DNA from 3 places in the Paenibacillus sp. FSL H7-0716 genome. Region 1 is predicted to be linked to each of the others. Evidence: riboswitches for the same ligand, from Rfam matches in the RefSeq annotation. Region 1 holds a riboswitch; each other region holds the start of a gene.
What was found. A riboswitch is a leader RNA that binds a small molecule or an ion and turns the genes downstream of it on or off. The one in region 1 is predicted to bind cyclic di-GMP.
Positions count from the first base shown of each region.

Region 2: linked by a shared signal. The riboswitch ahead of MHH60_RS11830 (anti-repressor SinI family protein) and the one ahead of MHH60_RS28325 (response regulator transcription factor) in region 1 are both predicted to bind cyclic di-GMP.
Region 3: linked by a shared signal. The riboswitch ahead of MHH60_RS21780 (DUF6612 family protein) and the one ahead of MHH60_RS28325 (response regulator transcription factor) in region 1 are both predicted to bind cyclic di-GMP.

Region 1 is NZ_JBBODA010000037.1:21,754-25,032, reverse strand. Features, by position in the region: gene MHH60_RS28340 (histidine kinase) at 1-181, shown strand, start outside; gene MHH60_RS28335 (sigma-70 family RNA polymerase sigma factor) at 260-766, shown strand; gene MHH60_RS28330 (alpha/beta fold hydrolase) at 811-1,620, shown strand; cyclic di-GMP riboswitch class I at 1,697-1,784, shown strand; gene MHH60_RS28325 (response regulator transcription factor) at 1,881-2,558, shown strand; gene MHH60_RS28320 (hypothetical protein) at 2,724-2,918, shown strand; gene MHH60_RS28315 (hypothetical protein) at 2,905-3,279, shown strand, end outside.
Region 2 is NZ_JBBODA010000007.1:120,441-123,719, forward strand. Features, by position in the region: gene sipW (signal peptidase I SipW) at 1-110, shown strand, start outside; gene MHH60_RS11820 (TasA family protein) at 199-807, shown strand; gene MHH60_RS11825 (helix-turn-helix domain-containing protein) at 977-1,306, shown strand; gene MHH60_RS11830 (anti-repressor SinI family protein) at 1,414-1,569, opposite strand; cyclic di-GMP riboswitch class I at 1,597-1,681, opposite strand; gene MHH60_RS11835 (2-oxoglutarate dehydrogenase E1 component) at 2,152-3,279, shown strand, end outside.
Region 3 is NZ_JBBODA010000019.1:91,974-95,252, reverse strand. Features, by position in the region: gene MHH60_RS21785 (NADH-dependent flavin oxidoreductase) at 1-911, opposite strand, end outside; gene MHH60_RS21780 (DUF6612 family protein) at 1,024-1,878, opposite strand; cyclic di-GMP riboswitch class I at 1,996-2,087, opposite strand; gene MHH60_RS21775 (RNA polymerase sigma factor) at 2,292-2,810, shown strand; gene MHH60_RS21770 (DUF4179 domain-containing protein) at 2,794-3,279, shown strand, end outside.

The DNA.
Region 1 (3,279 bases):
GTTGCTGAACAAAGCTAACGATATTCAAAGTACACAAATAATTATCGGACAATCCAAGCGGATCTTGTGGGAAAAAATATGGAAACCACCAGTGATTAGGCCGATTTTGCGTCATGGGCGTCATATGGATGTGTTGATCGTGGCCGATTTTGATCCTCTCATTCAACTGGAAGAAACGTAGCGTTCTATATGTTATCTGAGGTTTGCCTTAATCAAAACGAAGGATTACGCAATAGGTACTTTTGGGGAGGAGTGAGATGTGTATTCACTCGAAGGACGACTTGTTATACTAGCTAGCGGCGGAAATCTTAATGCATTTGTGGAATTGGTTAACATGTACAAAGATAAAATATATGACGTGGCTTCTCGTATGTTAAAAAGTGGGCATGATGCGGAAGAGGTTGTGGCCGAAACTTTTATTCTTGTGTATCAAAATCTCAATAATGTCGATCTTTGTAATCATCTAAAAATCTGGATATTTAAGGTTGCTATGAATTCATGCTTGCAACGACTGCGGAAGCAGAAAGAAGCTTGGACACAGACGGAAGCAGCTTGTGAAACAGGATGCTTAACAGGCACACAGCAACAAGTGAATCAAGCCATTGATGCTTTACCAGAAAAACATAGGATGGTTGTTATTCTTTTTTATTGTCACCGCTTTTCACTGGGAGATGTAAGTAAAATATTAAATATGGATGTTGGAACGATCAAAACATATTTGCGCTATTGTCGAGAGTTTATCAGTGAAAGAGTAACCTATCATTGAGGATCTTGATAGATAAGGAGTTGGGAATATTGCCACTCTGGAATGTGAACGGGACTTCACTGTACTTTGAAGTTTATGGTAGAGGAACTCCCCTTATTTTTATTCATGGTTTTGGATTAACTCACGAGATGTTTGGGCCTCAGATAGAATTTTTCAAGAGATCATGTAAAATTGTACTTGTTGATCTAAGGGGAAACGGACAATCGGGGAAATTAATGGTTCCTAATGATAGCATCATTGAAACCCAATGTGAAGATCTCAGCATACTGCTTGCTTATTTGGGTATTAAACGAGCTGTACTCGTTGGCGTTTCGTATGGCGGTGTATTGGCCCAAAAATTCTCGCAATTATTTCCGGATCAAGTAAGTGCAATCATCATATCTGATAGCTTTAGTAAAAATGTCATGACAACCATTCCGGGAAAAATGTTATATGCGATAACTGCCGTCGGTTGGCTATCCTACTACTTGCCTGGTGAATTCTTTATACGCTCACTTAAGATTATGTATTACAGGTGGGACTTGGCTTACCGTGCGATAAGAAAAGGGATTCTGGAAAAAAGATCCAGAGAATTGCATAAACAGAGGATAGCTGTCAGTAGGATTGACTATACCCATTTTCTTCCCCTGATTGAAGTGCCCGTGTTGTGTATTGTAGGAGCAAATACACTTACAGGAGTTAGGCATATGAAGGAGACCGCGAAGTTGCTTGCTAATGTACGCTTTGAAGTTATTGAGGACTCTTATGATCCTAGCAATTTGTGTCAGCCACAACGATTTAATGAGAGTGTCCAACACTTTTTAGAGGAAAATCATTTAATAGAAACTAACGGGCTGATCCAAAGGTACTCTTAAGGACGAAAGTTTTGAGTATCCATACGAATTCAAATTCATATTTATGTGTAGCAGGATAAATCGTCGACTAAATTCATACTGGAAGAGGCAAAGCTGACCGAAAGGCAGTGACGCAAAGCCACGGATCTTCTCACTGTTCAAGTGATGACCGCCGGGTTACCCAATTTGCCAAACACGGCCTATGGGGTCGTGTTTTTGTTATTTGGAGGATTGGAGGGGAATAAGATATCCAAGCAGAATTTCATTCGAAATTGTCTACGATGGCTGGTAAAGCGAATATAAAAGTTGTGCTAGCTGACAACGACAGGGAATGGTGCCGTCGCTTTACTGGTTTGCTCGCAAAAGCGACGGATATTCATCTCATTAACATTTCCGTTACAAAAGAAGAGGCGCTGCGAGCTAGTTTACAGTTGGACGTGGATGTTGTGGTGGTGAATACAACACTTGGGTCGTCCGGGCACGATGGGCTAGATGCTTCCAAGGACATTCTTGCAAAAAAAGATATTCCAATTATTATCGTGGCCTCAAGTACAGACCCCGAAGTTGTTGTCGAAGCAATAACAGTCGGAGCGGTAAACTTTATAAGTAAAACCTATACGGGCGACATCATCATCGCAATTCGGGAAGCGTATCACCGTAGCTCCTCGTTACATCCGATAGCATCGAAGGTACTTCGCGAGGAACTCACCCGGTTGAAGCGTAAGGAACTTTGCTGTAAGCTGACCGTGACTGAAAAGGAAGTGCTGCAATTAATCGCTTGGGGCCATTCCAAATCCAAGTTGATTCAGTTGATGGGTATTTCACCTAATACAATGAAGACGCATGTTCGTCATATTAGTAGAAAGCTCGGTACGAAATCCATTAAAGAAGCAGCAGTAAAGGCAAAACGACTTGGACTAGAGAAACACTCGGACAATAAGGAGCACGATACCCGGTGACGATTTTCGATTTATTTCGACAAGGTTCTAAAGCATTAGGGTGACTAAAAAATCATCCTGCCGGATGGTATCGAAAATTGATAAAATTAGGTATAAGGTGGGATAGGAATTGATAGAAATGGCCCACTATGAATAGGAGGGATTTGTGGCAAAAGCAACTAAAAGATGAAGCATGGGATAGTTGTCTGTCATGTGGAGAACGGGACAAGTCCAATGTGGTTCTTGATTCTCATTCGCCGTTTGGGTTGTCCCAAAATGATGGATGAAAGGATGATCGACATGTGTCGAAAAGAAACGGAGTGTGGATTATGTCTGGATAGTCGGATAGGAAACGGGGGAGCGGCTTATGTTGTTAGCTGAACAGATAACCCCTTATGAAAAAGTTGAGAATTGGTTGATCGCGTACACGGATTGGAAAGCACGGCTGGAATATGCACAAACAGAGCTTACACACATTCCGGGATTGACAAAAGCGCTGCATGAAGTGGCGATATATGGCTGCGGCAAACCTAATGACACGTTGCTTCGCACAGTCATTCACCGTTTGGAAATCACCGAATATGAAATACCGTTTCTTCAATCCAGGATCGGATTGATAGAATATGCTTTCTCGGCTCTCGCCCCAGAGGAAAGACAATTCGTTCAACTGCGGTATCAAGATCAATTGGCGTTTTCAATTGTTATGGATCGCTTGGGACTATCGCGCCGCGCTTTTTTCTAT
Region 2 (3,279 bases), on a different contig from region 1:
TGCTTCTGCTCTATGCTCTATATACCTCTTGGAAGGCTGTAGCTGCATTAGAAAAGAAAAATGCTGCCCTACTGCCAGCCTCACCGTCCCCAACAGAAACACAGCCCTAAGTTGATTGTCCACTTCCGCTTACGAACCGGAAGATACAATATATAAATTTTATAAAAATTCAACACAAATTTGAGGAGGAATTTTATTATGGGTATCAAGAAAACATTGGGTCTTGGCGTAGCATCTGCAGCACTGGGTTTATCATTAATCGGCGGAGGAACCTTCGCATACTTTAGCGACACTGCGCAAAGCACAGCTACATTCGCAGCGGGTACACTCGATCTGAACTCTGACCCTTCTGTCATCGTTAATATTCCTAACCTGAAACCAGGTGATACTGTAACTAAATCCTTCAAATTGAAAAACGATGGTTCGCTCGATATCGGATCTATCATTCTGAATACATCGACTCAAATCACGGATGCTAAAGGAGATAACTACCTTGATTTAGCCGAGTTCATTAAAGTTAAATTCCTTAGAAATAATGATAAAGGAGTACCTATCGTCTCTCCTGAAAATGTAGTTTATGAGACTACACTTGCTGCTTTAAAAAGTCAGCATCCCGATCTCGTAAAAAATACAGGTTGGGATCAACTCTTTACCGAAGCATCCGGTATTAAAGCCGGTACTAATGACAGCTTCTCCGTCCAATTCGAATTTGTTGAAAATAACCAAGATCAAAATATTTTCCAAGGCGATAGCTTGACACTGACTTGGGATTTCGTAGCTAAACAAGGCGCGAAAAAAGACTACTAAGATCAATAAAGTAATTTAATAAAATACTCGAAGAGCAGCAGATCCTGAATCCGGCCACGGATAAGCAGATTGCTGCTCTTCTCTTTACAATAAACTTTGTCCGATTTATTGATATTTGCTATACTAATAACAAAAATTACGGAGGGGCGTCAGCATAGTGCCACAGAATATGGGCCAACGTATCCAGCAGCTCCGCCTAGACAAGGGTTTCTCCCTATCTGAGCTTGCGGACAGAGCAGATGTGGCTAAGTCGTATCTTAGCAACGTGGAGAGAAACATCCAATCCAATCCATCCATCCAGTTTATCCAAAAGATCGCTGATGCGCTTCAGGTATCCATTCATGCCCTACTCTATGGAGAACCCAATGATGCAGAGGAATCACATTTAGATTCGGAATGGTTCCGATTGGTGCAGGAAGCTATGGACTCAGGCATTAGCAAACGCGAATTCAAAGAATTTCTGGACTATCAGAAATGGAAGCTCGATCAAAAGGATTAATACTTCCTACCAATCTGGTACGATCCTCTCTTCTACTAAATCATATCGAAAAAGGACACAGCGAAGAACCGCTGTGCCCTTTTTCGATATGTAACCCCTCTAATGTATTACTGCACGATCTGCACAGTTTTCTCATGAAAGAACTGGCGGATTTCATCTGCCTTAATGCCAGCCTTCTTAGCTGCTAATAATAAATGTACCCACTCTTGATCCAGATCAATAAACTGCTGTTCTCTGTTGCTACCCTGGTTGGACTTTTCCAAAAAATCTCCCCCTAAGATTTTACGTCCCCAGGCAATCCGGCTGTCATAGTATCTCTACCTTAGACCCGCGACTTTGTGCCCCTGCCTTTCGGCAAGTTTACCTTTTACTGGACCCTTTTCACGAAAGGATCTACTTAAAAAACTATAAAATTACTATCTGCAATAACATTATACAAAAAGAAAGCGGAAAAGTGTGTCGATTCCTGGTTACTTTTTATTTTTAAAACGAAAAATAAAAGATTTTTTTTCAAAGATCTTGTCCGATTATCACGATACTCGTCCGTTACATAAAATAAATTGTACTAGCAAAATAAATATTTACTGACCTAATAGTTAAAAATAAGGATAATAGAATCATTTTAATAGGCCTTTAGAATGGGTAATGAGAAGAAACACCCTTCTTTTCATTAGAACAAGCTAACCCATACCATTTTGCGAACGTATTGGACGAAAGAATGAATTGATTACAGTGGCTGAAAGTAGCACAATAAGATGAGAAATGAAACCGCAATCATCACAGCTCCAGTAAGCGTTGACACAAAATGTCACGTATGGAGTTCATCCGTTAAGGAGGATGTATTCATGGCAGCCAAAGAGCCCTATAACGAATCCATTTGGAGTAAGTATTACGGACCCAATTTAGGCTACATTCAAGAAAGATATGAACAGTTTGTGAAAGATCCCTCCACCGTAGAAAATAATTATCGCGAGCTTTTTACAAATTCGGGACCTCCTCCCCTAACTCCAGATAGCGAACCGGCTCCTCAGCCGCGCATCTCGGGAGACACCGAATGGCTTAGAAAAGCAGTAAGAGCTTCCAAGCTAATCGCCAATATTCGTATATATGGCCATATGGCCGCTGAAATTGATCCGCTGGTACGCGATCAGAATCCCATGGCAAAATATCTTGAGCTTGAAACCTATGGGCTGACCCGCGAAGACCTGATCGCACTGCCTGCAACGCTTATATGGGAAAATGCGCCGAATGATGTGCATACCGGATGGGATGCCGTGCAACGTATGCGTCAGGCATACACCAAGACCATCGCCTATGAGTTCGGGCATGTGCATGAAGAAAAAGAACTGCAATGGCTAAATAGACAGGCAGAATCCACCAGCTCACCAGCACCCCTAAATAATACAGAACGCAAAGAGCTCCTGAACCGCCTGATTCAGGTAGAGCAATTTGAAACCTTCCTCCACAAGACTTTTGTAGGTCAGAAGCGTTTCAGTCTTGAAGGCAATGATGCTCTTGTACCGATGTTAGATGAAATCGTACGTGCTGCTGCACATGACGGTGCGGAGCATATTTTGATGGGCATGGCGCATCGCGGCCGCCTCAACGTTCTTGCACATATTTTGGGCAAACCTTATGATATCATATTTTCAGAGTTTCATCATTCTCCGAACAAGGAGCTTTTCCCTTCCGAAGGCTCTACAGGCATTAACTATGGCTGGACAGGTGATGTGAAATACCATCTCGGTGCAGACCGTGCTGTCCGTGAAGGAGAAACCGTACGCACAAGAATAACACTAGCGAATAACCCAAGTCACTTGGAATTCGTCAATCCTGTCGTGGAAGGTTTCACTCGTGCCGCACAAGAAGATCGGAGCACTGCAGGACTGCCGAAGATTGATACCAGTAAAGCTATGGCGGTGCTGATGCATGGCGATGCTGCTTTTCCAGGTGAAGGAATTGTTGCAGAAACG
Region 3 (3,279 bases), on a different contig from region 1:
ATTTTCTCATGTACATATTGCAGGATTGATTTTTCTTTAAAATCTTCTGATGCAGAAACTTTCTTAAAATCCCCTAATGAAATATGCAGATAATCCAGCTTTTTATCAGCTAATTTATCAATAAGATAAAGGGTGTCTGTGATTTTAATGCCAGGCTCTTCATATTCTTCTGGAGAAAAACGATAACCGACAATAAAATCCTTAACCTTTGAATTGTCAACGACAGCAATAACTGCATCCACTAATTGGTTAATGAAATTAAATCTTTTCTCTAAGCTTCCGCCCCATTGATCTTCACGACGGTTGGAGTGTGGAGAGAAGAATTGTTGGATTAAATATGTGTTTGCTCCATGAATTTCTACCCCATCGAATCCAGCTTGAATAGCACGTTGAGTCGCTTTTTTAAAATCCTCAATTACACCGAAAATTTCATCTTCTGTTAATGCTCTTGGAATTTCTGCATTCGGACGTTCGGCAGCAATGGCGCTGGAGGAAACGGGTTGTACGCCACGCAATATTTTTGAATCTGTCATTCTTCCTGCATGGAATAATTGTAAAATAGCTTTTGTTCCATTTCGTTTAATAGTAGATGCTAATCGGCTAAGGCTAGGAATAAATTCATCGGAGGAAACACTAAGTTCACCTTCCCATCCTTTTCCACCCTCTTGTACATTTGCTGCCGCAGTGATGACCGCACCTACTTCGCCCGTTCTTAGCGAATAGTATTTCAATTCATCTTGTGTTACTACACCGTCATAAAAGCTCATTCGTGTGGTCATTGGAGCCATAACCACTCGGTTTTTTAGTGTCAGTCCTCTGCGAAAAGTTAATGCTGTGTCTAGTGCTATCATCTTTTTCCCAACTTTCATTAAATTATATTTAAACAGAATATTATATACATGCGCATACATATAAATTACAGCAATGATTTATTCTTGTCAACTAATAAAGAACTGCTGTTGAATACAGCAAAAAGCGCTGTTCAGCGGAACAGCGCTTTTTGCTCGATATGAATCGTCTTTATTATTCTAGTTCAGCCGGTTTTACAATGGCTGTACCTTTATTATTCTTGGAATATTTAGCTTCGATTTTCGTGGTGTATGTATCTTTTGCTCCATCACTTACCAACACATAACTCAGATCGACTGTCAGCTTTTCTGTTTGCCAGGTCTTAGTATTGACGAATAATTTCCACGTTACACTTTTGGGTTGAACTGTCTCACCATCCCAGAGGTTCTCCTGGTCATAGAGTTTGATTATCCCCTTAGCTGCTGTCGGATCGGTTACCGTGAATTGTAAGACCGTTTGTGCGCCAGCAGTGCTGACTTTCATGGATTTTTTATAACTTTTTACCGAATCAAGCATTGAAACAGGATCGTATTGGCCTTTAGAGTAAAAGGACTCCCATTCCGTTTTCTCCAGTCCAAGCCAATACTGTGCATCAGGATCGATCGGCTCCCCGTCATCGTCGTAACCTGAAGAATCGTCTTCAGATTCATCGATAAGCTCACTTCCATCTACAAGATAGTAAAACTCCTTATCGTTAGCATACAAGCTGTAAGATGTTTCTAAAAGACTGCTAGCGACAGTGCCTGCTGCGGCAAAATTCGGCAGACGGCTGATATCCAGCTTCAGAGTGTTGGTGTTGCTGACACGCACCCCGCCGCTTTGAATATCCTGTTTTTTGGTCACATCCAGATGGAAATTCTTTATTGCTTTGGAGGCTGCTGTTACTTTGCTGATCATTTGATCCGCAGTTACTGCTGATGTTGTAGCTGCAGACACGACTCCAGGATTAGACATCCATCCGATCGTTCCGGACAGCAATAAAGCACCTACTGCCAAACTAGTACCTATTGTTTTGAAAAAACTGTTCATGTACTTCCCCTTTCGGCCCCTTGCGATAATGTAACGCCGTATAGGTCGAAATAATAAAAGAGCTCAAAATAGACTACATATTCTTAGAGCAATCCTTTATGCTTCATAAGACATCCCTATGGCGGCCTGGCGATCATTTCCTTCTGTCGAAAGGCTTTAGACCCATGGCTTTGTGTCATCATCTTTCGATGATTTTACCTTTAACGCGGACATTCAATTAGTTTTAATTAGATTACGGACGCATGTCCCACCGCTAATTTTATCATGGTTATAATTACCTGTAAACGACTTATCTTCCATTCGAATTCGCTATGATACTCAGAAGAAATACTACAATCAAAATGAAAAATGAACGATTACATACGCTTATAAGTCTTATTAATGAGAACAGCAAAGACAGGGGGTGCAGCAAAATGAGTGACCGGGAAATTTTCGAGCTCTATAAAGAACAAGTATATTATTTTTGTTACTACTTAATGAAAAATCAGGCAGATGCGGAGGATATTTCCCAAGAGGTATTTGTAAAAGTTATCTTAGCGGATAAGTCGAAGGTAAGAAACTTGAAATCTTGGATTTTACGAATTGCTTCAAATGAGTGCAACAGTGTGATCAAAAGGCGTAAGAAGGGGTGGATGAAAGAAGTACGTAATTATTTACTATCCAGGTCTGAGGAATCAAACCCTGTAGAAAAACGTTTGGATCGACAAGAAACTAAAAAAGAATTACAAGGGTTATACAGTCAGCTTCCCGACAAAATCAGAATGGTAGTAGTCCTTCGTTTTATCAACGAATTGACTGTACCCGAGATCTCTAAAGTTATGAGCATACCCGAAGGAACTGTAAAATCCAGACTGAACAAGGGACTTAAAATACTAAATAGAATGGGTGGAACCCAACTAAAGGAGCTGAATAGTAATGAGTCTCTATCTTGAAAAAGATAAACATATTCCCCGACCGGATTATGATTTGATGTGGACTGCCATAGAACAAGAAGCATATAAACGTCAAAGAAATCTGTATGCCTCCCAGAATACTCCTAGGTCTAATAAAAAGGTTGTTCCTATCAGTATTGTCTTCTCTTGCCTCTTACTTGTAGCCATTCCTGTATTCGCTAGTATGACGATTAATTGGGATAAAATTGGTGGTCGAAGTGTGAGCAATGCATTAAATAACGGCATCGGTCAACAGTATAATCTTCAAACTTCCAGTTCAGGAGTAACAATGAATTTGAACGGTGTTGTAACTGATGGAGAAAAAATGAAAATGCTGTTATCACTTGATACTAACTCTGATCTATCCCAATATACTGGATTTGCTACAGAGGAAAACCTCATGACTAGTGAATCCGGTGCCAAGGCAAAGGTATACGGTTATTTAGAATACGATCCTGAAAGCCAGAAA